3 regions of the Paenibacillus sp. FA6 genome follow, and region 2 is predicted to be linked to each of the others. Evidence: riboswitches for the same ligand, from Rfam matches in the RefSeq annotation. Region 2 holds a riboswitch; each other region holds the start of a gene.
The links. Region 2 has a riboswitch for thiamine pyrophosphate ahead of thiC (phosphomethylpyrimidine synthase ThiC). Riboswitches for the same ligand answer to the same signal wherever they lie in the genome.
Positions count from the first base shown of each region.

Region 1: linked by a shared signal. The riboswitch ahead of ACP8HI_RS05020 (thiamine phosphate synthase) and the one ahead of thiC (phosphomethylpyrimidine synthase ThiC) in region 2 are both predicted to bind thiamine pyrophosphate.
Region 3: linked by a shared signal. The riboswitch ahead of ACP8HI_RS19775 (ABC transporter substrate-binding protein) and the one ahead of thiC (phosphomethylpyrimidine synthase ThiC) in region 2 are both predicted to bind thiamine pyrophosphate.

Region 1 is NZ_CP188820.1:1,092,195-1,100,092, reverse strand. Features, by position in the region: gene ACP8HI_RS05060 (HAD-IIB family hydrolase) at 1-108, opposite strand, end outside; gene ACP8HI_RS05055 (class I SAM-dependent methyltransferase) at 135-902, opposite strand; gene lepB (signal peptidase I) at 1,050-1,550, opposite strand; gene ACP8HI_RS05045 (GNAT family N-acetyltransferase) at 1,569-2,060, opposite strand; gene ACP8HI_RS05040 (thiazole biosynthesis adenylyltransferase ThiF) at 2,366-3,385, opposite strand; gene ACP8HI_RS05035 (thiazole synthase) at 3,382-4,149, opposite strand; gene thiS (sulfur carrier protein ThiS) at 4,151-4,354, opposite strand; gene thiO (glycine oxidase ThiO) at 4,351-5,496, opposite strand; gene ACP8HI_RS05020 (thiamine phosphate synthase) at 5,513-6,181, opposite strand; TPP riboswitch at 6,322-6,425, opposite strand; gene ACP8HI_RS05015 (HXXEE domain-containing protein) at 6,485-7,018, opposite strand; gene ACP8HI_RS05010 (immunity 53 family protein) at 7,052-7,339, opposite strand; gene ACP8HI_RS05005 (DUF2809 domain-containing protein) at 7,336-7,683, opposite strand; gene ACP8HI_RS05000 (AAC(3) family N-acetyltransferase) at 7,730-7,898, opposite strand, start outside.
Region 2 is NZ_CP188820.1:1,670,826-1,678,723, reverse strand. Features, by position in the region: gene ACP8HI_RS07735 (bifunctional cytochrome P450/NADPH--P450 reductase) at 1-240, opposite strand, end outside; gene ACP8HI_RS07730 (hypothetical protein) at 509-763, opposite strand; gene ACP8HI_RS07725 (CAP domain-containing protein) at 797-2,242, opposite strand; gene thiC (phosphomethylpyrimidine synthase ThiC) at 2,313-4,070, opposite strand; TPP riboswitch at 4,318-4,427, opposite strand; gene ACP8HI_RS07715 (O-antigen ligase family protein) at 4,534-7,320, opposite strand; gene ACP8HI_RS07710 (ferritin) at 7,534-7,898, opposite strand, start outside.
Region 3 is NZ_CP188820.1:4,305,372-4,313,269, forward strand. Features, by position in the region: gene ACP8HI_RS19765 (ABC transporter transmembrane domain-containing protein) at 1-1,913, opposite strand, end outside; gene ACP8HI_RS19770 (pyridoxamine 5'-phosphate oxidase family protein) at 2,189-2,605, opposite strand; TPP riboswitch at 2,959-3,069, shown strand; gene ACP8HI_RS19775 (ABC transporter substrate-binding protein) at 3,174-4,184, shown strand; gene ACP8HI_RS19780 (thiamine-binding protein) at 4,226-4,519, shown strand; gene ACP8HI_RS19785 (ABC transporter permease) at 4,516-5,280, shown strand; gene ACP8HI_RS19790 (ABC transporter ATP-binding protein) at 5,317-6,138, shown strand; gene ACP8HI_RS19795 (TVP38/TMEM64 family protein) at 6,142-6,765, opposite strand; gene ACP8HI_RS19800 (TatD family hydrolase) at 6,853-7,653, shown strand; gene nfsA (oxygen-insensitive NADPH nitroreductase) at 7,731-7,898, opposite strand, start outside.

The sequences.
Region 1 (7,898 bases), 580 kb from region 2:
CACCTCATGACCTTCTTCTATTAGCAATTCTAAACGCTGTACTATCCCTTCTGAAATCGGTTGCCCTTTGAAACAAATCGTTCCATCCAAATCAAATACAAATTTCAAAATTTCATCTCCTGATGTACTTCTTTTTATTTTATCGCGACCACTCGTATTCTCTTATAATCCGCATTCCAAGTCGTACCGTCAAATAATGACTTTCTAGCGGTAGCAGCTATTTTTTCGAAAACACTTTTCTTGTCTGACTCCGTAAAACCTTTAAAAAACACATCGGCAGCAAGTCCATTTAACCAATGCGCTAGCCCATTCTCTCCATCTTCCAGTTGTGTAGGACGGTCAAAGTGAACAGCGTAGGTTACTCGGAAGCCCTGTTGTTCTAACAATTGGCTATATACTCCTATACTCGGAAAATACCAAGGGTTAAGCTCGTTCGCATCAATACCATAATCTTGTGCTAACACATCGGTAATAGACTTTACGATCATCTCTATATTACCCTTCCCACCAAATTCTGCAACAAAACGGCCACCTTCTTCTAAAGCATTCCAGACACATGATACAACGTTCTCTGCATTCTTGATCCAATGTAAAGCAGCGTTCGAGAATACAGCATTCACAGGTTCATCCAATGAGAAATTTTCAGCATTACCACTCATAAATTTGATGTCAGGGTACTTTCTTCTCGCTCTTCCCATCATTTCTTCAGACAAATCCATCCCTGTGACTGAAGCCCCTAATTGTGAAATTTCATAACTTAAATCTCCCGTTCCACACCCCAAATCAAGAATTCTCTCTCCCTGCTGAACATTTAATATCTCCAATATTCCTTTTCCGTACTGTGAAACAAACCCCAATTTATCATCGTATAATTCCGGTTTCCATTCATGAATTGATCCCATATCATATTTCCTCCTCCATAACAATAATGTTATTGAAGGTATTATTACATAAAAATAGTTATTGGTGAAATATATAAAACAAATAGTGCTTATAGTTTAATCGTATAAGCACTCTTACCAGATAAGCTCGAAACTAACATGATTTCATTATTCAAACCATCCATGTGTAGGTATCTCAATCAGCACTTTTCCAATCAACTTTCCCTTTTCAATAAAAGGGTAATCCCATGCATGAGAGTCGAAACTATCGTTGCGATTATCTCCTAAGAAGAAGTACTCATTTACAGGTACTACTACAGGTCCAAAATTGTAGTTCATTCTTTCTTGAATATAGGGTTCGCTAATTAACAGTTTGTTTCGATAAAGTTCTCCATCTTTTATTTCCACTTCATCTCCGGGTAATCCAATTAATCTTTTTACATATCTTTTGTCTTCGGCTGGAGCCTGAAATACAATGATGTCTCCATGATTTAAACTTGTCATCCACATTAATTTTTCTACAAGAAGATGATCATTGATTTGAATCGTAGGAATCATAGAACCGGTGGGTACCTTCATAGCTTCTGCAACATACGTTCTAATAAATATGGACAAGATGAACGCGATTATAATCGTAGGCAAATATTGCTTCAATATTTTCATCATCATAATTCCTCCTAATTAAATTCATATGTACCTTACTTCATTCGTTAAAACGACCGATGTTTGGATTTGTTTATCCGGGACATTCCAGTATTTACGTAATAGCTCCTCTTTAGATTCATTAGATACGACCTGGAACCCATATTTCTCATAGAATCCAATTGCCCAGAATGCTGACTCCCAGGTGCCGATGAGTAAAGGCTTCTTTGTTAAAGAAACCAAATAAACTAATAACTTACCACCCAAACCGTAGTTACGTTGATTGGTCCTCACATAAGCATGGCGTATAAGGGAAACATCACCTTTTTCTTGCAATCCCATCACGCCAACAACCTCGTTATCCACTTCATACCCCCAGAATAGTACACCATTATTAATTTCTTCATTTAACTCTTCTAGAGACATATAAGGTTCGTGGTATCTATCTTCTGGGATGATCCCTTTATATGCTTGAGCAGCATCATTTATGATGTCATATATGGACTTCACATCTTGTTCATTACATAACCGAATCATGGACACAACACCTCCGTTTATAAAAAACCTCTTTAATTACTAAATTTGAAATATAATACATTATGTATTACATTATATAGAATAAATTGTATATCAGTCTAGTTAATCAATAATGAATTCGATAGACTTATCCAAATTATATAAAAAATTCATTTACGCTATTGACTATAACACTAGTGTCATAGTTTAGAGTAGAAAGGTGGAGATATATGAACTTACTGCGTTGATACTACCCATTACAAAGAAGCCCAGGCTGACATTACATTAGCCTCTGGACTTCTTTCCCTATCTCGTCTATAACAGGTTCAACCTAAATATCGATGATACAAGCTTTTAGCTTCAGCAATATCATTCGTTCCGTGTACCAACACTCTTCCATCTTGAAAAATAGCCAACCGATGATTACCCGTATACAACGATACTAGGTAAGGATTATGCTCCACTCGGTGTCCTTGTTGAGCGAAGATTGCAACGAGTTCCACTAAATTTCGCTTCATCGGTACGGGTGGTCGAATCTGAACCGTATCTCTCCCACATAAAACAGCCGTTCTCGTATGATTCGACGCAGAAAGATAAGGATAGGTCCGGTCATCGCCGCAGGAAAGACACGATAGCCTCTTCATGCTATGTACATTTATGGAAGAGTGCTGATTACTCCACAGATCGAAAGAAGTAAGTCTATTACGCAATGAAGATCGATCACCTACCAATAATTTCAAAGCTTCTGCCGACTGATAAGCGATAACCATTTGTACAGCTGGACTAATAATACCAACCGTGTCACAGGTAGCTCCAGCTAACGGTACCGTTTCGAGTAAGCAGTTCAGGCAAGGAGTATCCCCTGGAATAATGGTGTATGTGATCCCATAACTACCAACGCATGCCCCATAAATCCAAGGTACTCGGACCTTTTGAGAAACATCGTTCATTAGCAACCGAGTATCGAAGTTATCTGTCGCGTCAATGATCAGATCGACACCCGAGACCATATCTTCGATCTCGCTTGTCGTTACATCCATCACATATGCGCTCACTTCCACCGTGGAATTAATCTCCATGAGTCTTTTCTTTGCTGCAATAGCCTTCGGTATGCGTAACTCTGCATCCGCTTCACAGTATAGTTGTTGGCGCTGCAGGTTACTCCACTCTACATAATCTCGATCCACAATCGTTAACTTGCCCACACCTGCTCTTGCAAGTGCCTCAGCATTTCCTGTACCTAATGCCCCTGCGCCGATAATAAGGACATGCATCGTTCCAAGCTTAAGCTGTCCCGCTTCTCCTATGGGTGTAAATAACTTCTGTCGTGAATATCGCTCATTCAAGTGCTAATCCATCCTTCCATCGGACTACTAGCAGAAGCATAGCGCTTCTTCGGAATTCGACCCGCTTCAAATCCTAATCTCCCCGCTTCAATCGCGAGCTTCATTGCTAAAGCCATCTTCACGGGATTCTGCGCCCCTGAAACAGCGGAATTCAGCAATACGGCATCGGCTCCAAGCTCCATAGCGAAAGCCGCATCAGCAGGACTACCTATGCCTGCATCTACAATGATGGGTACCGTTGCTTGCTCGATAATAAAACTAAGATTCAATGGATTAATAATACCCTGACCCGAACCAATCGGGGACGCACCTGGCATGATGGCATGAACACCCAGTTCCTGTAATCTCTTGGCCAACAACACATCATCAGATGTATAGGGAAGAACGATAAACCCTTCCTCTAGAAGCATTTCAGAAGCTTTTAACGTCTCCAGTGGATCTGGCAACAGCGTCTTCCAATCACCAATCACTTCGACTTTAATCATATCGCACAGCCCAGATGCTCTCGCTAATTTAGCGATGCGAACAGCTTCTTCTGCCGTTGAAGCACCTGCTGTATTCGGGAGTAATGTATATCTACTAACATCTAGCATTTCCAGAAAATTAGGCTGAGTCGCCTCAAATATGTTCATCCGTCTAACCGCAAACGTTAAGATTTCTGTCTCAGATACATCAACGGCTTCCTTTTGAATCTCAAAGCTTGGGAATTTCCCTGTTCCTAATAACAATCTTGAACTAAATTCATGTGTTCCTATCTTCAACAAATTAGCCACCCCCTACAAAATGTACAATCTCAATTCGGTCTCCATCCGTCAAGCATGTTGTCTCATGATCTGATTTCTCCAAAATATGCTGGTTCCACTCAACAATAACAACTTTGCTCTCTAGCCCGAAATATACAAGTAAATCGACGACCGTCTTGCAGTTATTTGATACTTCAACCTGTTCACCATTAATTTGTAACTTCATAATAGGACACCTGCCCTTTCATTAGGAACATTCTGATGCCGATCTACCCGAAAAGCTTCTAGTGAAAGAACCTTCTCCGTCTTACCTTCGGCCCAATCTGCAACTAGCTTCCCAGTCATTGGACTAAGTAGAATACCATTACGATAATGCCCTGCCGCCACATATAGTCCCTTCAGCGACGGATGTTCACCCAAATAAGGTAAGCCATCTAATGTCTGTGGACGTAGCCCACTCCAAGCTCGCTCCCACTCTGTTTCGACGATACCCGGTAACAGTTGCTTCGCTGACTCTAATAACTTGGATATTCCCTTCAAAGTGACCTTGCGATCATAGCTATGTGCAGTTGCAGTTGCTCCAACAACGAGTCGCCCGCCTTTCTTCGGAACTAAATAACAACCATGGCTAAATATCGTAGATTGTAGCAACGGTGTGTGACTTAGAACAGAGAAACATTCCCCTTTGACCGGATAAATTGGGCATGTCAATCCAGCCTGCTCAAGAAGTGGCCCACTCCACGTTCCTGAAGCAATGATGACCTGATCAGCATGAACTGTTCCTTCACTTGTAACCACTCCAGTCATACGCCCATGTGCATAAATAAGAGATTTCACCTCAGTAAACTCCTTAATTTGTGCTCCAAGTGCTGCCGCTGCTTTGGCAAATGCGAGACATAACTCAGGCGCATCCACTTGACCATCTTCTTCAACTAGCATTGCTCCAAGCAGATCTGAAGAAATGCCCGGCTCCCGTTGCTTCACTTGCTCCAATGACAACCACTCAGCTTGTTCCCCTACTGTCTTTTGAAAAGCTAATGTACGTTGAATTTCGGTCACATCCGCTTCTGTTACTGCTACACGGAGTAGACCTTTACGCTTTAGACCAATATCTATCCCTGTTAACTCTCTTAGATCCGTAGCGAGCTTTGGGAATAACGCACGACTTGCCCGCGCCAAATCGAACATCGGTCCAACTTCGGTCATTTCAGCTTGTGCCGCAAGCATTCCCGCTGCCGCATTCGAAGCTTGACTTCCCAGACGATCACGCTCCAAGAGAATCACATTCATGCCTCTTGCGGACATATGGTAAGCAATCGAACTTCCAATCACTCCCCCACCTATAATAATGGCATCTAATTGCTTCATTCTGGTCATTGACCTCCTAAAGGTTTTTGGGTATAAACTTTAATTCCGTGTTCAAAAAGTTGACTTTTTGAACTTCCTCTAAACTATCTAATGCCTCTCGGTAGTCCTTCACCGACCTTAATGGATCATCTGCTGCGGTAATTCCCGATAGTATTGCAATTCCTGCTGCTCCAGTTGCGACAATCTGCTGCACATGGTCGGGCTTAATGCCCCCGATCGCGATAACTGGAATAGGGACTCTTTTCACAACTTCCCCTAATGCCTTCGTTCCTCTAGCTTGCTGTCCTGGCTTAGAAGCTGTTGGGAAGATATGTCCGTACACTAGATAATCAGCTCCTTGCTCACTCATCTCCACTGCCTCTTGAACATCGTGAACAGAACGTCCTATTCGCAATCTAGAAAAAGCTCTCCTCACTGCCTGCACCTCTAGGCTACGGTAGCTTAACTGGACTCCCCCAGTTCCAGCGGCATAAGCGACATCAACTCGGTCGTTTATGATCACTTTACTAAGAGGTACTCCAACTGTTCTTAAAGCCAATATCCCTGCCCAAAGGTCGGCCGCATGACTTGAGTTCTCCCTTATATGAAATGCTGTTACAAAAGGATGAATAAGTGCCGCTATCCTTGCAAAGCGTTCCAGCTCAGACTGACCATTCGAGATCACATGTAATTCTCGCGCTGACATTGTACTCCCTCCCTATTTTCCCTCAAGTCGAATCTCGGATATGATAGAACACCAAATAGGCCACCTTCTGCAATAGAAGGTGGCCTATAACTATAGTCAAAAGAATGCAGACGTATACACGCATACAAAACGATCTTAACCAAAGCTCAAGCTCACTTCCCTACGCTGGTATAATCCAGATCAGGTTCAAAGGGTTTGGAATCACACATTCCGTCTCAGCCAAATAGCACCCCTAGTGATCTAACGTATTCAATTGGATACATACTAACACAAATATTGGAATAATAGAATAACTTTTATTTATTAATTGCGTATCACTAGCTTACCTACCTTATGTCCTAGTAACACTAAAGGGAGCACGATTAACCCTGAAGGAGCGTATAACAATATTTCTTTTAGAGTAACAATGTCTTCGATTATTAATCTATAAAACAAATATCCTGAGTATGGCAAAATCACAATTAGTGCTGTTAATACCCCTGGGGTGTACAATTTCAAATATAAGGATTGTGCTAGATGAGTAAACACATGTACAAACATCAAGGCATTACAGCCTATGAATAGAACATAATGATGTTGCTCCACAGCCAGATAGGTAATGGGTATAAAAACAATGAACTCCATGAATACCGCTACCGCGAACTGAGATGATTTCACTTCTGACATGTTCTTAACTAGTTTCCGCGCAACCTTTGGTATGATCTTGTCGATTGTAGCATAATTCCTCTTCATCCAGGACTCCACAAATATGATTTCTTCAAAGTCATGGATCATAAAAACCGCTAGAAACAACCACATGAAAGATTCTATGGTTATAAATGAGTCAAGAAGTATCATTTAAAATCAACTCCCTACTACGGTATCTCTCTGCTAGCTTTCCGCCCATTCCTTAAAGATCTGTATCATCTCTTCTAAATTTCTCAATCCACCTGCACCTTCGAAATATCCATCTTTGATCCAACATCTCACCCAATCATGATCATTCCGATCAATGATAATTTCATCTAACGTTTTCCCCTCTAATTCAGTCTCAAGTAAAGGTACCGTTAATCTCCATCCGGGAGTGTCTATCGATTCAATCTTCAAAATATGAGTCTGCTCCCACTCATCATCACAATGATTCTCATACCAACCTTCTAACCATTTCAGGTTACTCATCTTCTTCCTCCTCGGTTAAACAAGTAATAATCCATAATACAAGAACAAGTAATCCCTACCACATATCGGATTAAATCAATGACTAAGAAACCTTTTCCTAATATTAATGCTCCCAATAGTGTTGATCGTATTCCAATAATCCAATCCGCCTGATACAACTGGCTGAATTCAATCGTAAAGCTAAATATTAAACTTAAATAAACAGAGATAAGCAATTTTTGCTGTACGAACAATATCCGACAACCGAAATAAATCATACTTGCCCACAAAGCATCTCCGAAATGTCGTGATACAAACAAGGGTAATACATCTGAAAATGCCCTCGAACAAATTCCTAAAGTCATTACTATAAAGAATAGGAATACGTATACTATTCTATTCTTCACTAACTTATCCAAATAACTGCTGCATATGCTCGTTTAATGGTTCATTGTCCGAGAATAAATCGGGATACTCACGCAGCATTTCTGTAAGAACCTCGGTCATCTTGACCGTGTCACATACACGTACAACCGCATCACCCAATTGTCCTAAATACATCGCACCATGCTTCACCATC
Region 2 (7,898 bases):
CTGTAAAGGTGCCCACACACGTTTATCAAAACGAGACTCATCACACACCTCAGCCACTAATTCCTCGCTTGATATGTAAACATTGCTCTTTCCTCCAGGTAAAACATTTCTAAAAATGGGGCCGAACTCATATGAAAGTTTGAGTAATGACTGAATTGGCTGTTCAATGTTTAAGAGCGGAAGATTACCTAGCGGACCATATGTTTTCGGTTGGGGGATTTGGGATTCCATATTATCCATATTATCATTCTCCGATTCCTATCAATTTTGTGAAATAGGTATGTTTTAAACAAGGCATATGATTGCCCTTATCTATATACTCATTTTCAAGTATGTCAATAACATAGGATTAGCATATGGGAACAAGGCTATACATCCTCACATCTTCATTCACCAATTATACTTTCTGTACGGTCAAGAAATAAACCAATGATAGCCGATAGGCTGTCATTGGTTTATGAAGTAATGGATGAAATGCAACTGTAACCATCTATTTCTATATCTCTAATTAAACAAGCGTACTCCACCAAGGGATCATTTCATAAACACATAACCCATCGTGTTCTCCAATAACTTTCATATCCTTCGCTTCTTCTGCCGTATAGCTTTGCACTTTTTCAGTTGATTCAACGTGGTATGTTTTCCTCGATAAGTTTGATACACAAATAAAACAATCTTCGTAGCTTTGAGCATCCACCACCAGCAAATTGGCTGGGATCCCGGTTACAATAACTACTGCATTTTGGGCCCGTTCTTCTGTCAAGATGATATTCCCCTTCTGTACCTATTTATAATATCATAGCGGTGTAAAGAAATTCTGTGTGTAATAAATATTATAATCACTCGAACTAATACCGAATGCAACACCTACACCCAACGTTTCAAAAGAAGACTTAAGTATGTTGCTTCGGTGTCCTGAAGAATTCAACCAACCAGAGTACGCATATATCGCGTTCTTATATCCTGCTGAAATATTCTCTCCGTATGCGCGGTATTTTCCCGCTCCACTTGCCGCAAGGCGATCTCCAGTCGATTTCCCATCTGGACTGTCATGGCTGAAATAGTTCCGTAACGCCATGTCTTGGCTGTGTTTTCTGGCTGCATTCGCCGCAGTGTTATTCCATTCTAGAGCATTCAGCCCTTTTCGTATACGTACAACATTCGTTAGATCAAATATCTGCCTTTCAAATGCCGTAAGAACTTCACCAGTTGAAGAGCGCTTGTCTTGCGCAGAGGAATTCATCTTAGTTGTATTTACTAGTAAACTCTCAGACTTCCCATTTCCCAACGTGTCCATAAATAAGGTGACTTCATAGTTAGTAGCTTCATAACTCTTCCATCGACCTTTTGAGTCAACACTAACTGTATCTCCCCATAACTTCTTCGCTTCTGCTTCCAAGTTATTTAGGCCCATCTTAGTATCTATAGACCAGCCATCTGCATTGGAATAAAGCGCAATGACCTTCCCATCTTGAACGCCTATCTGAGCATACTTCGAATAATCCTGATTATAGATGTACCAGATCATATTTGTTTCTGTGGCATCTTTTCGCTTGGGTTGGCCCAGCTTTGTAATCACTCTGGTCTCAGTATCTCCGAGGCTAATGCCATTCAAACTGAGACCAGTACTCTGAATCTCTGAATCCTTCAACGTCGGGTGAACCTGTTTCAGCCTGTAAATGAACGTCTGCGCTTCTGCCCTTGACAGGACATCATTTGGGGCGAAACTTTCCAGCGAACTTCCTCCTTGCTTCCCTTGAGCAATGCCCTTATCTAGTAGAAGCTGGATAGATTTCTTCTGGGAGAGGGGTTGCCCCATAACGGCTGCAAACAACTCAGCGACTTGTCCCCGTTTCATGTTCTGATTAACCTCTCCAGATATCGGCCATTCGAGTCCTTTGGCTACGTCATAATACGGTTCATACCATGAAGTATGCGGAACTGAATCCCTGATTGCCACCTGTGGATATGCCCGTAGGACCATGACTAGAAATTCTGTTTCCGTAACGATTTGAGAAGGACGGAATGTCCCATCATCATACCCATTACTAATTCCATTGCTTTGTGACCATTTCACCATTTCGTAAGCCCAATGCGATTCTGGGACATCCACATAGGTGAGCGATTCGGCCTTAATGGCTGTACCTGTTCCTACGATCCCCAAGATGACAAGTAAGGATAGATAAACTATCCATTTCAGCTGCTTTACCCGTCTTTTTATTCCAAACCTAGTTTCTGTCATCCTATCCCTCCTCTTCTACAGTAACCTGCCTATTCTTATGTCGGAATAAGAGTGAATAATCTGAATAGTCTCATTTATAAATGACGCTTCCACCCTCTTTAAATTCGTTCGCTTTATTCAACAGACCATTTCTTATGGAATCCTGTTCCTCTTGTTCCTTCTGTCTAGTTGAATCCCGAATATCATGAGAAATCCGCATGCTACAGAACTTGGGTCCACACATGGAACAGAAATGTGCCGTCTTAGCTCCTTCCGCAGGTAGCGTCTCATCATGATACTCCAGCGCTCTCTCAGGATCGAGCGACAGGTGGAACTGATCACGCCAACGGAATTCGAACCGGGCTTTGGACAGTGCATTATCACGGTCCTGTGCTCCCTTATGCCCTTTAGCTAAATCAGCGGCATGGGCAGCTATTTTATAAGTTATAACCCCTTCCCGCACATCATTCTTGTTCGGTAATCCTAAATGTTCTTTAGGAGTAACATAGCAAAGCATGGCCGTACCAAACCAACCGATCATCGCTGCTCCTATCGCTGAAGTGATATGATCATATCCTGGTGCAATATCCGTCGTAAGAGGGCCCAATGTATAAAAGGGCGCTTCGTTACAGATTTCAAGTTGCTTATCCATATTCTCCTTGATTAAATGCATCGGTACATGTCCTGGGCCCTCAACCATCACCTGAACATCATGTTTCCAGGCAATCTTCGTCAATTCACCCAACGTTTCCAGTTCTGCAAATTGCGCTTCATCATTCGCATCGGCGATAGAACCTGGACGTAAACCATCTCCTAAGGAGAAGGAAACGTCATACATTTTCATGATTTCACAGATATCTTCGAAATGCGTATAGAGAAAGTTCTCTTGGTGATGAGCAAGACACCACGCTGCCATAATGGAGCCACCACGTGATACAATTCCAGTCATTCGATTGGCAGTCAGTGGGATGTATCGAAGCAAGACTCCTGCATGGATAGTGAAATAATCCACACCCTGCTCTGCCTGCTCAATGAGTGTATCTCGATACACTTCCCATGTTAAATCCTCTGCTTTGCCCTTTACCTTCTCTAAAGCTTGATAGATGGGTACAGTACCTATTGGAACGGGGGAATTACGAATAATCCATTCTCTCGTTGTATGAATATTGTTGCCGGTAGATAAATCCATAATATTATCCGCACCCCAACGTGTAGCCCATCTCATCTTCTCAACCTCTTCATCTATGGAGGATGACACAGCTGAGTTTCCAATATTGGCATTAATCTTCACTAAGAAATTCCGTCCAATAATCATAGGTTCACTTTCAGGATGATTAATGTTCGCAGGAATGATTGCACGACCGAGAGCTACTTCATCTCTGACAAATTCCGGTGTTACGTTTTCTCGAATCGCAATATATTCCATCTCTGCTGTAATCACGCCTTTACGAGCATAATGCATTTGGCTTACATTTCTTCCTTTTCTAGCTCGTAAGGGATCCCTCTGCAAAGCTGGAAACACCTCTTCTCGTGAGGCTTCTTTCACATTACCGTTATCTTCTGGCTTGATTGTTCGCCCTACATAAGATTCAGAATCTCCACGTTCTTTAATCCACGATAAACGATTGGGATGCAATCCAACACGAATATCGGTATGCACTTCGCTGTCGGTATAAGAACCACTAGTATCATAGACCCGAACAGGTGCATTCTCCTCTATTCCAGATATACCCGAAGTGTTGCTAAGTGTAATTTCGCGCATTGGAACGCGAATGTCTGGACGAGACCCCGTTACATACACTTTTTTACTTCCTGGAAAAGCTGATAGATTAACAGATTCTTTCTTCATTTCGCTTGTCATTTCATTTCCTCCTATAAGTAAGATGATTTGATCAAGCGGAGCAAATTCTATTCAACAAATAGAAACGGATAAGCCGTCCCTTTTCAAGGAGCTTATGTTTCCGATACCAGCGATACTTCGTATCGCCTTAAGGTCTCCGTCTCTACCGAAATATAAGAAATAGAGTATCAAGTGATACTTATACTCCCTTATATTTAGAAAAAGACTGCCTCTGAGAAAGAGGCAGTCTTAAATAGACAAATAGAACTCCATTTCCTCCGCTGGCATTACCCAGATCAGGTTTGACGGTCGATAGTTGATCACTATCCTCTCAGCCTGGCATACCAAGCTCCCGTTACGATGTAATTGTTAGTTAAAGTATAACGAAGTAACCAGATAAAGCAATAGTAATTCCCAAATAACTATCTATATCCTTACAAAAGCGGAGTTACCTCCCAAATCATCACTGTTGTTAAAATTCAAGCTGTAAATCTGCGATTTCATCAATCTGTGCGGATTCCGTAGGATCAGCCGCAATCAGAAGGTCATAAACGACCTGATCTGGGACACTGTTATTCTTCTTTAGTGCAGCCAAATACCAACGAGCAATTTCACGGTTAGTTGCATTGGTATAATCTTCGCTCAAACCAATCTGTAGCGTAGCTATAGCTGCTTCCAATTTTTCAGACATAAATTGTATTTTTCCTGTATTCAGTGCTACAGCCGGAGCAACCGTAAGCGACCTTCCTTGCAGTTCTTGAGAAGACAGAGTCTTCAAATATTCCAAATCCGCCAGTACATGCCTGTAGGCCTCAAGCCCGATATTGAAATTCGCTTGCTTGTTAACACTGTCTTGCTGTGTGTGAGCCACCTGCCCCAGATCATAAGAGCGACTGATGAGAGCGCTGTACCACTCCATCTCCCAGAGGTCTTCGCTGTTTATGATATCTGTGTAATTCTCATTGAAACCAAGCTTTAGGGTAACCGCGGCCACCACAGGCTCTCCTAACATCAGCTGTATTTTACCCGTATTCAGAGCGATGGTCGGAGTGATGGAGAACGGACGTCCCTGCATCTGCTCCGGAGGGAGTGTCTTCAAATACTCCACACCGACCACAACCTGTTCGTATGTCTCGAGCCCTGTCTTGAAATACTCCTGTTTCAGAACATCATCCTTGAGGGTATGTGCCTGGTCTCCCATCGCAAGTGAGCGTCTAATCAATATATCATACCATTCAATATCCCAGATGAACTTATTGGCATTGTCACGGTAGACCGCGTGAGCAAGGTCGCTTTGCCCTTTAAGATCGTAGTAAGCTGCTAACTGCGTCAGTAATTGCTTGTTGTAAGGCTCGTCCTTGAGGGCGCGTGTCAGCACATGAAAGGACTCTTCAAGGAACTGCTCGTCTTGAGTCTGGTTAAACACCTGCTGATTAATCGAGGATAGGTACATCGCCGACTCCGGGTGGCTCGGACGCTTATCCAAAGCTTTAACCAACGGTACCTTCAGCTCTTCGTAGGACTCACTGATACCAAACAGGTTCTTGGCTTTCACAGCGGCATTACTCGACCCGATATAGCCGATCAAGATGAACACCAGAGAGACAGTGCCGATTCCTACTACAGAGAAATATCCAAGGCGTAGCCACGTCTTATTCCAGTTCCAACTCAGTGGCTTACTATCCATGACCACCGTCATCCCAGCCAGACCGATAAAGACAAGTATTCCCATGAAGGCATAGCTCATATTGAAGTCCAGTAAGCTATGAACCAGAATCGACAAGGCTATAATCAGATAAAAGAATCCATTATCGAAATCATCCTTATCTCTTTTTACATATCCACGAATATATTTATAAAAAATAAAAAGGATAAAACTCATAAACACGATAAATCCTAGAATCCCTACTTCAATCAAGTATTGTAAGAAGAAGTTATGTACCTGCCGGCTAGTATATGGGTTGTTCTGATATTGCTCATACAGTGAGGCCCAACCTCCTCCTCCGGCACCAAGGATCGGATAATCTTTAACGACTTTTAATGCATCCTTATAAAAAGTAATCCGCTCCAACACGCTATGCTGTTGGAAGTTAATGTTCTCCAGACGTGTTCCCATGTTCGCAGGCAATATGTTTCTCATGCTTGTTCCGATAAACAGGAAAGCTATCACGCCGACCAGCGCTACCGAGCCAAGTGGAATCCATAGTCCAGTTAGCTTGCCTGACGCAAGCTGACCCAGCTTCTTGTGCAGCCATGGTGTCGCAAAACGCTGGATGACCCAGCCAAGTACAGCAACAATCACAGAGCCTCCAAGTAAATATCCCCAGCCCATCCATGCTGCGGATGATGTGTAAGTGGTGTTCAGTTCAAGGCCCAATTCGGTCACAGGTGCTGATATTAATAACGAGACAACACCAGCGATTCCGAGCTGTACGATCCATAATATCTGTTGTACAGGCTTTAGGAATAGGAGTAGCAAAATGAATACAACTGGTAGCATGACTAGCCCTCCGCGCGAAAGCGTCAGCAGAATAGATACAATAATCGGAACTAACATGAACCCATGCATCAACTGGCTATACCATTTCTGAGAGCGCACTAGCGCGAACAGGGCCACGAATAGAAAAGCCATCAGGAAGGCTGCATATGTATTGGCATACTGGAAGATCGATGTTAGCCGCAGTCCGTTGGAGTCGATCATCACCGCTTCTGTATATTTCCCTTCACGCACTGTGCTGGAGAACCAGCCTACCAGCGCACCGGCAAATTTCCAGCTTCCAAGCCAATTCAGCAATCCGAAGGATACAATGAAATATGCAATCGTGAGAATAGCATTCTGCATGACAATATTTAGTTGTTTTTGCTTTAGCAAATATAACGCTACAATGAATATTGTCGCATACATGCTCTGGATGAACATCATATTCATCGCCATATAATGCGACACAGCGACAAACACCGACAAGATATAAGTGATCGGTAGCAATACTGCCGCCACTGTCATTAGATCCCGTTGTTCGGTCAATTTAAACTTGGTGAAATCTAGACCGATCCAAACTAACAACATCAGGCCACTAAGCAGAGCAGCAATATACAGAGGCTTCTCGAAATCTACCGACTGGCCATTAAACAATCCCGCCTGAAATGGAGTCCAACCTAAAAATAAAATAATTGCAACAAACAACGCCCACACCGGGCCTGATATCTTCTCAGCATTTTTCGACTGTACCGTATTTTTACCGTATAGCGGTTTCGACATGTTAGACTCTCCTTTTCTTGTAGGTACTAGAATATTCTAGCATAAACATATTTATATAGTCTTGTACTAAATTACTCTAATGTGAAATGATGGATATGATAGTTAATATATTTAAAGATTTCGGCAACAAAAAGAACCTCTTATCCTCAATCAAATTGGGGATAGGAGGCTCCTTTTTTCATACGGACTGTTTCGATAGTCTCAACTCATCTGTTATTCCGCAGGGGGCGTGAATGAACGCGTTGCGAATTCAGCGTCTAGCATGTAGAATGCGTTGCTGTCTCTTTCAATACGCTTCAGCTTCTGAATGATGTTATCAAAGAGTGCTTCTTCTTCAACCTGTTCGTCAATGAACCACTTCAGAAAGTATATCGTTGCATGTTCGCGTTCATCGGTAGCTAAATCAGCCAAGTCATAGAACCTACTCGTGTTCTGTTTCTCATGTGCATAGCCATGTTCAAAAACATCAAGCATGGAATCATACTCATTCTTCGGTTCTGGTAATGCTTCCAATGTCGCACGCTTTCCGCGATCATTGAGGAATTTATATATCTTCATTCCATGAAACCGTTCTTCTT
Region 3 (7,898 bases), 2.6 Mb from region 2:
TTACCGCGGATGATGATGTAAAACTTATCTCCACCCTCTCCCTCATGTACGATGGTGTCTCCTTCTTTGCAAGTCTCAGTGGAGAACAGCAACGAAATATCCTGCAACAGCGATAGAGAAAAGCCTTGGAAAAACTGAAATTTTGCCAGACGATTTACATCTATCGTTGCATGAAGTCCGTCCTTTGACAACATAAAGCCGTGCTGCTTCTCCCACATATGATAATAGAGTCCGCCTTGTTGTATAAGTTCATGATGCGTACCTGATTCAGTCACTTGCCCATCCTTGAATACATAAATATCATCTGCCTCCATAATCGATGACAGTCGGTGTGTAACCGAAATGATCGTTTTGTGAGCTTTAAGCTGCTTAATGGATTCATTGATATCCGCCTCCGCCGCTGGATCCAACGCAGAGGTAACCTCATCGAGTAATAGTATCCGTGGATGACGGAGAAGCGCTCGTGCAATGGAGATTCGCTGACGCTGTCCTCCCGTTAGGGAGGCTCCATCACTATGTATCATTGTATTGTAGCCTTCAGGCCAACTAACAATAGTTTCATGAATTTTAGCTAACTTAGCTGCTTCGATCATCTCTTCTTCTGTCGCATGAATGTTATCTAACAGAAGATTGTCCCTAATCGTTGTATGAAATAGAAATGTGTCTTGAGAGACAATACCGATCTGCTTCATTAGAGAATCTTCACTCACAAGTCGTAGATCAATATCATCGATGGATACAGTACCTTCCTTCGGGTCATAGAAACGAGATAACAGCTGTAACGCGGTGCTCTTGCCCGAGCCACTGGGCCCAACGAATGCCGTATACCTTCCAGCAGCAATGCTTAGGCTGACTTCCTTTAACTGATCGGTTCCTTCCGTATACCCAAAGGTCACGTTGTTCATCTGTATATTTCTCGTAAGAGAAGGAAGCTCAACAGGTACCATTGCCTCTGGCACGCTCGGTTGATGATGAAGTATTTCACCTATTCGCTTGAAGCTTATACTGGATTCAATAATATCCGGGATCATAAATGACAGGTTGACACCAGCTTGTCCTACACTCATAAATAAGGTAAAGAAAGCAATAAAGCTACCGATTGTCATCTCATCTTGAAAAATTAAATATCCTCCGAAGCCGATCATTGTACCATTTAATAGTAATAAGGTTGTTAAAGGTAGTCTTTCTAAGAGTGAATTCATAACATGCATCTTTAAGCCAAATGAAAATAACTGTCGAATTTGTTTCTCAGCGCGCTCTCGAAATCGCTCTTGCTGATGTAGAATTTTAATCGTTTGATATCCCTTGACTGTTTCATCAATTGTATTGGCAAAATGCTCTTGTGCTTCTTTATAGTTGATATTAGAGGCTTCCGCACGTCCCTGCAGTAGTTTGGGACCGACAATCATAAGTATCGATCCGAACAACATCATCAATGTGAGTTTCCACTCTATTGAGAATAATACGGTAAGACCTAACAGGAAACTTAGGCCTTCCTTCAGACTAAAGGGAACTGAGCTGTAAATAACATTTTCAATAGAGGACATATCAGAAGAAAAGCGAGTAACTAGATCACCCACTCGGTAGCGCTGATAGAAAGGAAAGGATTGCTTCTGCATGTGAGTAAACAATTGGATGCGAAGTTTCTGGACCACCTTACCGCTTAGTTTGGAGAGTGCATAATCCCCTCCCAGCCCAGCAACGATACTAAGCGCCCCCCCAATGACCAGAATACCTAGTATGATGAAAAAGGCTTGATAATCCTTGGGGGTAAAAGCTAAGTCTACCAAATACTTAAGACTCAATGGTGACGCTACCGCATAGGCAACTTCAATCAATAAGCCGAATAAAAAGATGCCGCACAGCAACTTATATTGTATAAAATGACGAACAACCATTTGTAGAAAACCCAATCCTATCGCCTACCTTTCAGTAGTCCTAGATTACAACAGGTTGGTATAGACTGTAAATCAACTTTGTAGAACTCTGCCTTGAGGCGAACCAATATCCCATACTTTACAGCATTTTCTACTAGACTGCAGTATCGAAAGAGGGGGATGAACATAAATAAAGGCGACTTTCCATTAAAAACTGAATGGAAGTCACCTTTGTCAAATTAAATTCAACTTAACAAATTAAATTCATAAGTTTTTTACTGGGCTCTTCGGATGTTGGGGGTCTTTCTCGTTTAGGAAATCCACTTTCTTTGCTTTCCGTCCTTATCCGTATACAGAATATCTGCAAGTTGAATATCAAGGATGACATAATTAGGATCCCTTGGTCCGTCAAACCACTCCTTCAAATCATCATTCCAACATCTTTCCTTCAAATTGTCATCCGTGCAGATTGAACAGGTCCCTTCCATAACGACAACCTCTTTAGTACCTCCAATTTCATACCCAATGAGCAATGATACATTTGGATTATTCTTCAACTCCTCTACCTTATGTGTTCTCCGATCGCTTACCAAATGAATGCTCAATCCTTCATTATACAACATCATATATCTCTGCTTCGGCTTATTACCTTCAATAGTCGCCAGAGAACAAATCTTATTGTGGTCTAAAATTTTCGTTATATCCTGCTCTATTATCTTGTTGTCCATTATGGATCGTGTTCCCCTTCCTCATGTTGAATGTACTTAAAGCATATGATTTATTGTACCCATCCAAGTAGAAACGGATTCGCCGTCCTTTTTTAAGGAGCTTATGCTTCCGATGCTAGCGATACTCCGTATCACTTTAAGGCACCCGTTTCAGCGGAAATATAAGGATTAGAGTATCAAGAATCAATTTCATAATTACGCAAATCGATTTAGATGCATCGGCGATTATGAAATTGATTCAAGTGAAACTTATACTTTCTTATATTTTAAAAGAATACGAATCAGCCTCTAAACAATTCCTAGCTGGACACCCCTAGCCCAGTCGATTATAATGACGTAGAACGCCTTAACTACATAAGTACCAGGGGTGCTGGAATTGGCCGGCTGAGATTGTGTCCCACAAGACACTGACCCTTATACCTGATCTGGATAATGCCAGCGTAGGAACGTATCCGATATGGTTACATTCATATCTTTCTTGCGCCCACATGCGTCCCGATTACGGGGCGCTTTTTTGTCGAATACTAATAGGACATGGAACAATAAGTCCAACAGAGGAGAGAGCAGAATGAGAAAGAAAAGAACATTGTCGATACTTTTAACATGCCTACTATTACTCGTAATAGCGGGTTGTGGGGGAACTAAGAATGAACAGAATGCACAGACTAGTAAGAAACTACAAGACGTCAAGATTGTCTTGGACTGGACTCCTAATACCAATCATACGGGACTATATGTAGCGAAAGATCAAGGATATTATGAAGATGAAGGTCTGAATGTTGAGATAGTCCAACCAGGTGCTGGTGGAGCCGATACGATGGTCGCTTCAGGGGCGGTGCCTTTTGGTATAAGCTATCAAGAGAGTGTGACACTAGCAAGAACACAGGACGTCCCGCTCGTCTCTATTGCCGCAGTTATTCAACATAATACGTCCGGTTTCGCGGCACCTGCTGACCGCAACATTAAATCACCTAAGGACTTTGAAGGTAAAAGTTATGGAGGTTGGGGTTCTCCTGTAGAAGAAGCCATCATGGGCTCTATCATGGAGAACGAAAAGGCAGATGTTAAGAATGTTAAGATGATCAATATGGGCGATGCCGATTTCTTCACCGCGGTTAAGCGTGATATCGATTTCGCATGGATCTTCTATGCATGGACGGGTATTGAAGCAGAGCTTCGCAATGATCCAATCGACATGTTATATGTTAAAGATTATGCTGTAGAACTAGACTACTACACACCTGTCATTGTAACGAACGAGAAGCAGATCAAGGATGATCCTGAGCTAGTCAAAGCTTTCCTCAAAGCAACAGCCAAAGGCTATCAGCTAGCCATTGACAAACCAGAAGAGGCTGCTGATATACTTAGTAAAGCAGTCCCTGAGTTAGACAAAGATCTTGTTCTCGCAAGTCAGAAATGGCTTAGCCCACGTTACACAGATGATGCCCCTCGTTGGGGTGAACAAAAGGTAGAAGTATGGCAGGGCTATACAGATTGGATGCTAAGCCATAACCTTCTGGATAAACAGATTGAAATTGGAAAGGCATATACTAATGAGTATTTGCCACAGTTACCATAAGCAAACATTATCTCCAAATTCGAAAGGATTGAACATATAATATGGCAAACACATTATTGAGCATTCAAGTTATTCCAAAGACACCTGGAAATGAAGATTCCATTCCTTATGTAGATCGCGCAATTGAGGTCATCCAACAATCCGGAGTGAAACATGAGGTTCATCCTCTAGAGACCACAATGGAAGGCGAACTTAGCGAGTTATTAGACATTGTGAAGGATATGCATAAGGCTCTTGTCGAAGCAGGGAGTCCAAGTGTCATTTCTCAGATCAAGATCGCTCACAATCCACAAGGGATCAGCATGGATAAGTTAACAGAGAAATATCGTCCATGAGATTGTGGTGGAACAAAATCTGGCCGCCCTTCGTGGCGGTCTTCTTCTTATTGATGATATGGCAGCTATGTACGTCTTTCTTCGAGATTGAGAAATGGATTCTCCCCTCTCCAACTGATATTGTTCGTGAAGCTTCCGCTCAATCGGGCGGATTGTGGAAACATACTTTAGCAACAGCGAGGTTAACCGGTGTTGGGTTCCTCATCGGTAGCTCAATAGGTCTGTCTATCGCCATTGTATTGCATATGATTCCTTTTCTTAAGTCGGCCTTATATCCTCTACTGATTCTCAGTCAGAATGTACCGACCATCGCGCTTGCTCCACTACTGATGATCTGGTTCGGCTTCGGTCTTCTTCCCAAATTCATCGTCATTACGCTGGTCTGCTTCTTCCCAGTAGCTATTGCCATGATGGGCGGGCTGAGGCAAACGGATCCAACCATGCTTAGCTATATGCGTATGATTGGAGCAAGTAAGAGGCAAATCTTCTTTAAATTAGAGCTTCCACACTCGCTCCCAGCTCTGTTCTCAGGAATTAAGATCGCAGCGACGTATAGTGTGATGGGTGCAGTCATTGCAGAATGGATCGGTTCCGATAAGGGTATCGGTTATTATATGATGCTACAAAAAGCTAGCTATCGTACGGACCGCATGTTTGTTGCAATCTCCATCATTATTGTTCTTAGCCTCATGATGTTTGCTATTATAGGTCTGCTAGAGAAGTGGTTAGTACGCTGGAAGCCACGTCAAGAACACAAATAAGCCTACCATTACTAACTTATGAAGGACGTGTTTCTCATGTTGGAATCCTATATACCGAAAGACAATATCCTAAGTGGTAACGTCCATTCAGCATCACAAGCCTTAAAAGTCACTGATATTAACAAAAGCTTCGGTAAACAAGGCCAAGATTTATCTGTGCTGAATGGTGTTTCCCTTACCGTAGAACAAGGAGAATTCGTCTCTCTCGTCGGTCCTTCAGGATGCGGTAAAAGTACGCTATTTCATATTATTGGAGGATTAGTACAACCCGATTCTGGCGAAGTATGGATGAATGGACGCGAAGTCACGGGAGAACGAGGCCATATTAGCTTCATGCCACAACAACCCGCTCTATTTCCTTGGCGAACCATTGAAGATAATGTCATTCTTGCACAAGAAATAAAGGGTACATCCAAGAAAGACGCACGTAAGGAAGCTCGAGAGTGGATTGCTAAGGTGGGTCTCTCCGGATTCGAACAAGCATATCCTCACACGCTATCCGGTGGAATGCAACAGCGAGTTGCATTCCTACGCGCACTTCTCAGCCCAGAAGAACTAATATGCCTAGATGAACCCTTCAGTGCGTTGGATGCATTGACGCGAAGTGATATGCAGCGTTGGCTACTTAATATTTGGGAAGAGAATCAGCGTTCTGTCTTATTCATCACTCACAATATCGAGGAGGCTTTGCTGCTATCCGACCGCATTTATGTATTCTCAAATCGACCTGGATCTGTATTGCAGGTCGTAGATGTGCCACTCCCTCGACCACGACGAGAAGAGCTTACTGATGATCCTACCTTTCTAAAGTTAAAACGGGAATTGTCGCAGTTGATGAAAGAAGAGCAAAAAAAATAGGATCTACGAATCACTCGCAGCCCTATCCTTTCCACATATTTTTCTTAAGCTTCTACGATGGGTAACTACAAATATCACAATGAGTGCAATGCAAAATATGACATATGATACGATCAATTTCCGTAAGTCCATATCAGGGAAAATGAGCGATGAGCTAATTATGCCGAATAACCATATATGTGAGAGCGTGCCTACAATAGAGGACCAGGTATACGTAGACACTTTAATTGGTGATAAAGCAGACATAAAAGCGATAATATTATTGGGCATGATGGGTAAAGTACGAAGAAATATAATCGCCCATGCTCCGTATTTATCAAAGCCATACTGCCACTTTTCATATCGCTTTAGCCTCTTGCCCCATCTTTGGTTAAACCAATCATGAAAGAAATATTTACAGATAACAAAAACAACGATCGCAGCCACTGAGCCTACTAACCAACTAGCCATTAATCCAACCTTAACTCCTAATATCGAGATGTGGAGCACGATCAATGTCGCAAATGGAAAGATACCTAGAAAGTTCTGAATAATCGCCAGTATGATCGTTAGAAGGATAATAGCAATACCCTCTAATCCTGTGAAATTTAAAAGCCAATCAATCGCTTGATCTATCATATTTGTCATAAATACAGACCTACTCCATTTCAATACCGCTCTAATAATGTTACTTGAGGTTGATTACAACCATTCTAGTATAGGAGGTCATTTATTATAAACATATCAACATATACTCCAATCATTGATGCCCATATTCACCTTGATTCTTATAGTGGTGAGCAACCATTACACCTTGCAGAGTTGTCCAATGATGGCGTAAGCGGGGTTATAGCTGTATCCATGAATCTCCAATCCAGCATCCGCAATCTAGAAATTGCAAGATTACATCCTACTCTCGTTCATCCTGCCTTTGGATTCCATCCCGAGCAGCAGCTCCCAACATCAGAAGAGGTTGCCGAACTGTTATCATGGATGAAGGATCATCATCATGACATGATCGCTGTAGGTGAAGTGGGGTTACCTTATTATTCACAGCTAGAAGCGAAGGAAACTGGACAATCATTTGACCAAACACCTTACATTGTCTTGCTAGAACAATTTATTTCTTTCGCCGCCATATACGATAAGCCCATTATACTACATGCCGTATATGAAGATGCAATTACAGCATGCAACTTACTTGAAAAGCATGGCGTAACCCGGGCACATTTCCACTGGTTCAAGGGTTCCGCGGATACTGTAGAACGCATGGCGAATAACGGTTATTTTATATCTTTCACACCAGATATTCTATATGAAGCTGAAATTCAAGAATTAGCCCGCCTCTATCCGAAAGAGCAGGTCATGGCGGAAACCGATGGACCGTGGCCCTTTGAAGGACCCTTCTCTGGACAAATGACCCATCCACGGATGGTTTCTGATGTGATTGAAACATGGAGTCAAATCCATGATATTAGCGTAGATGCAGCCCGTAAGATAATCCACTCCAATACTCAGCGATTTTACGGAATCTAAAAAGATGCTAGTGAGCAAGCAGAGACGCTGTGCCATCCCTCTTGTAAGGACGGCACAGCGTCTTTCTGAAACATAGCTTACTTGTTCATAAACCCTTTACTCAACAAAAATTCCTTCATATGCAACCGATTAGGCTGTGCCAAGCGATTAGCCATCGTCTTAGACCACGGAGTATCGTTCTTCCCCATTGTTCTTTCTAACATATATTGCTTCGTAGTTTCATCATAAGCCTTCACCTGCTCTAC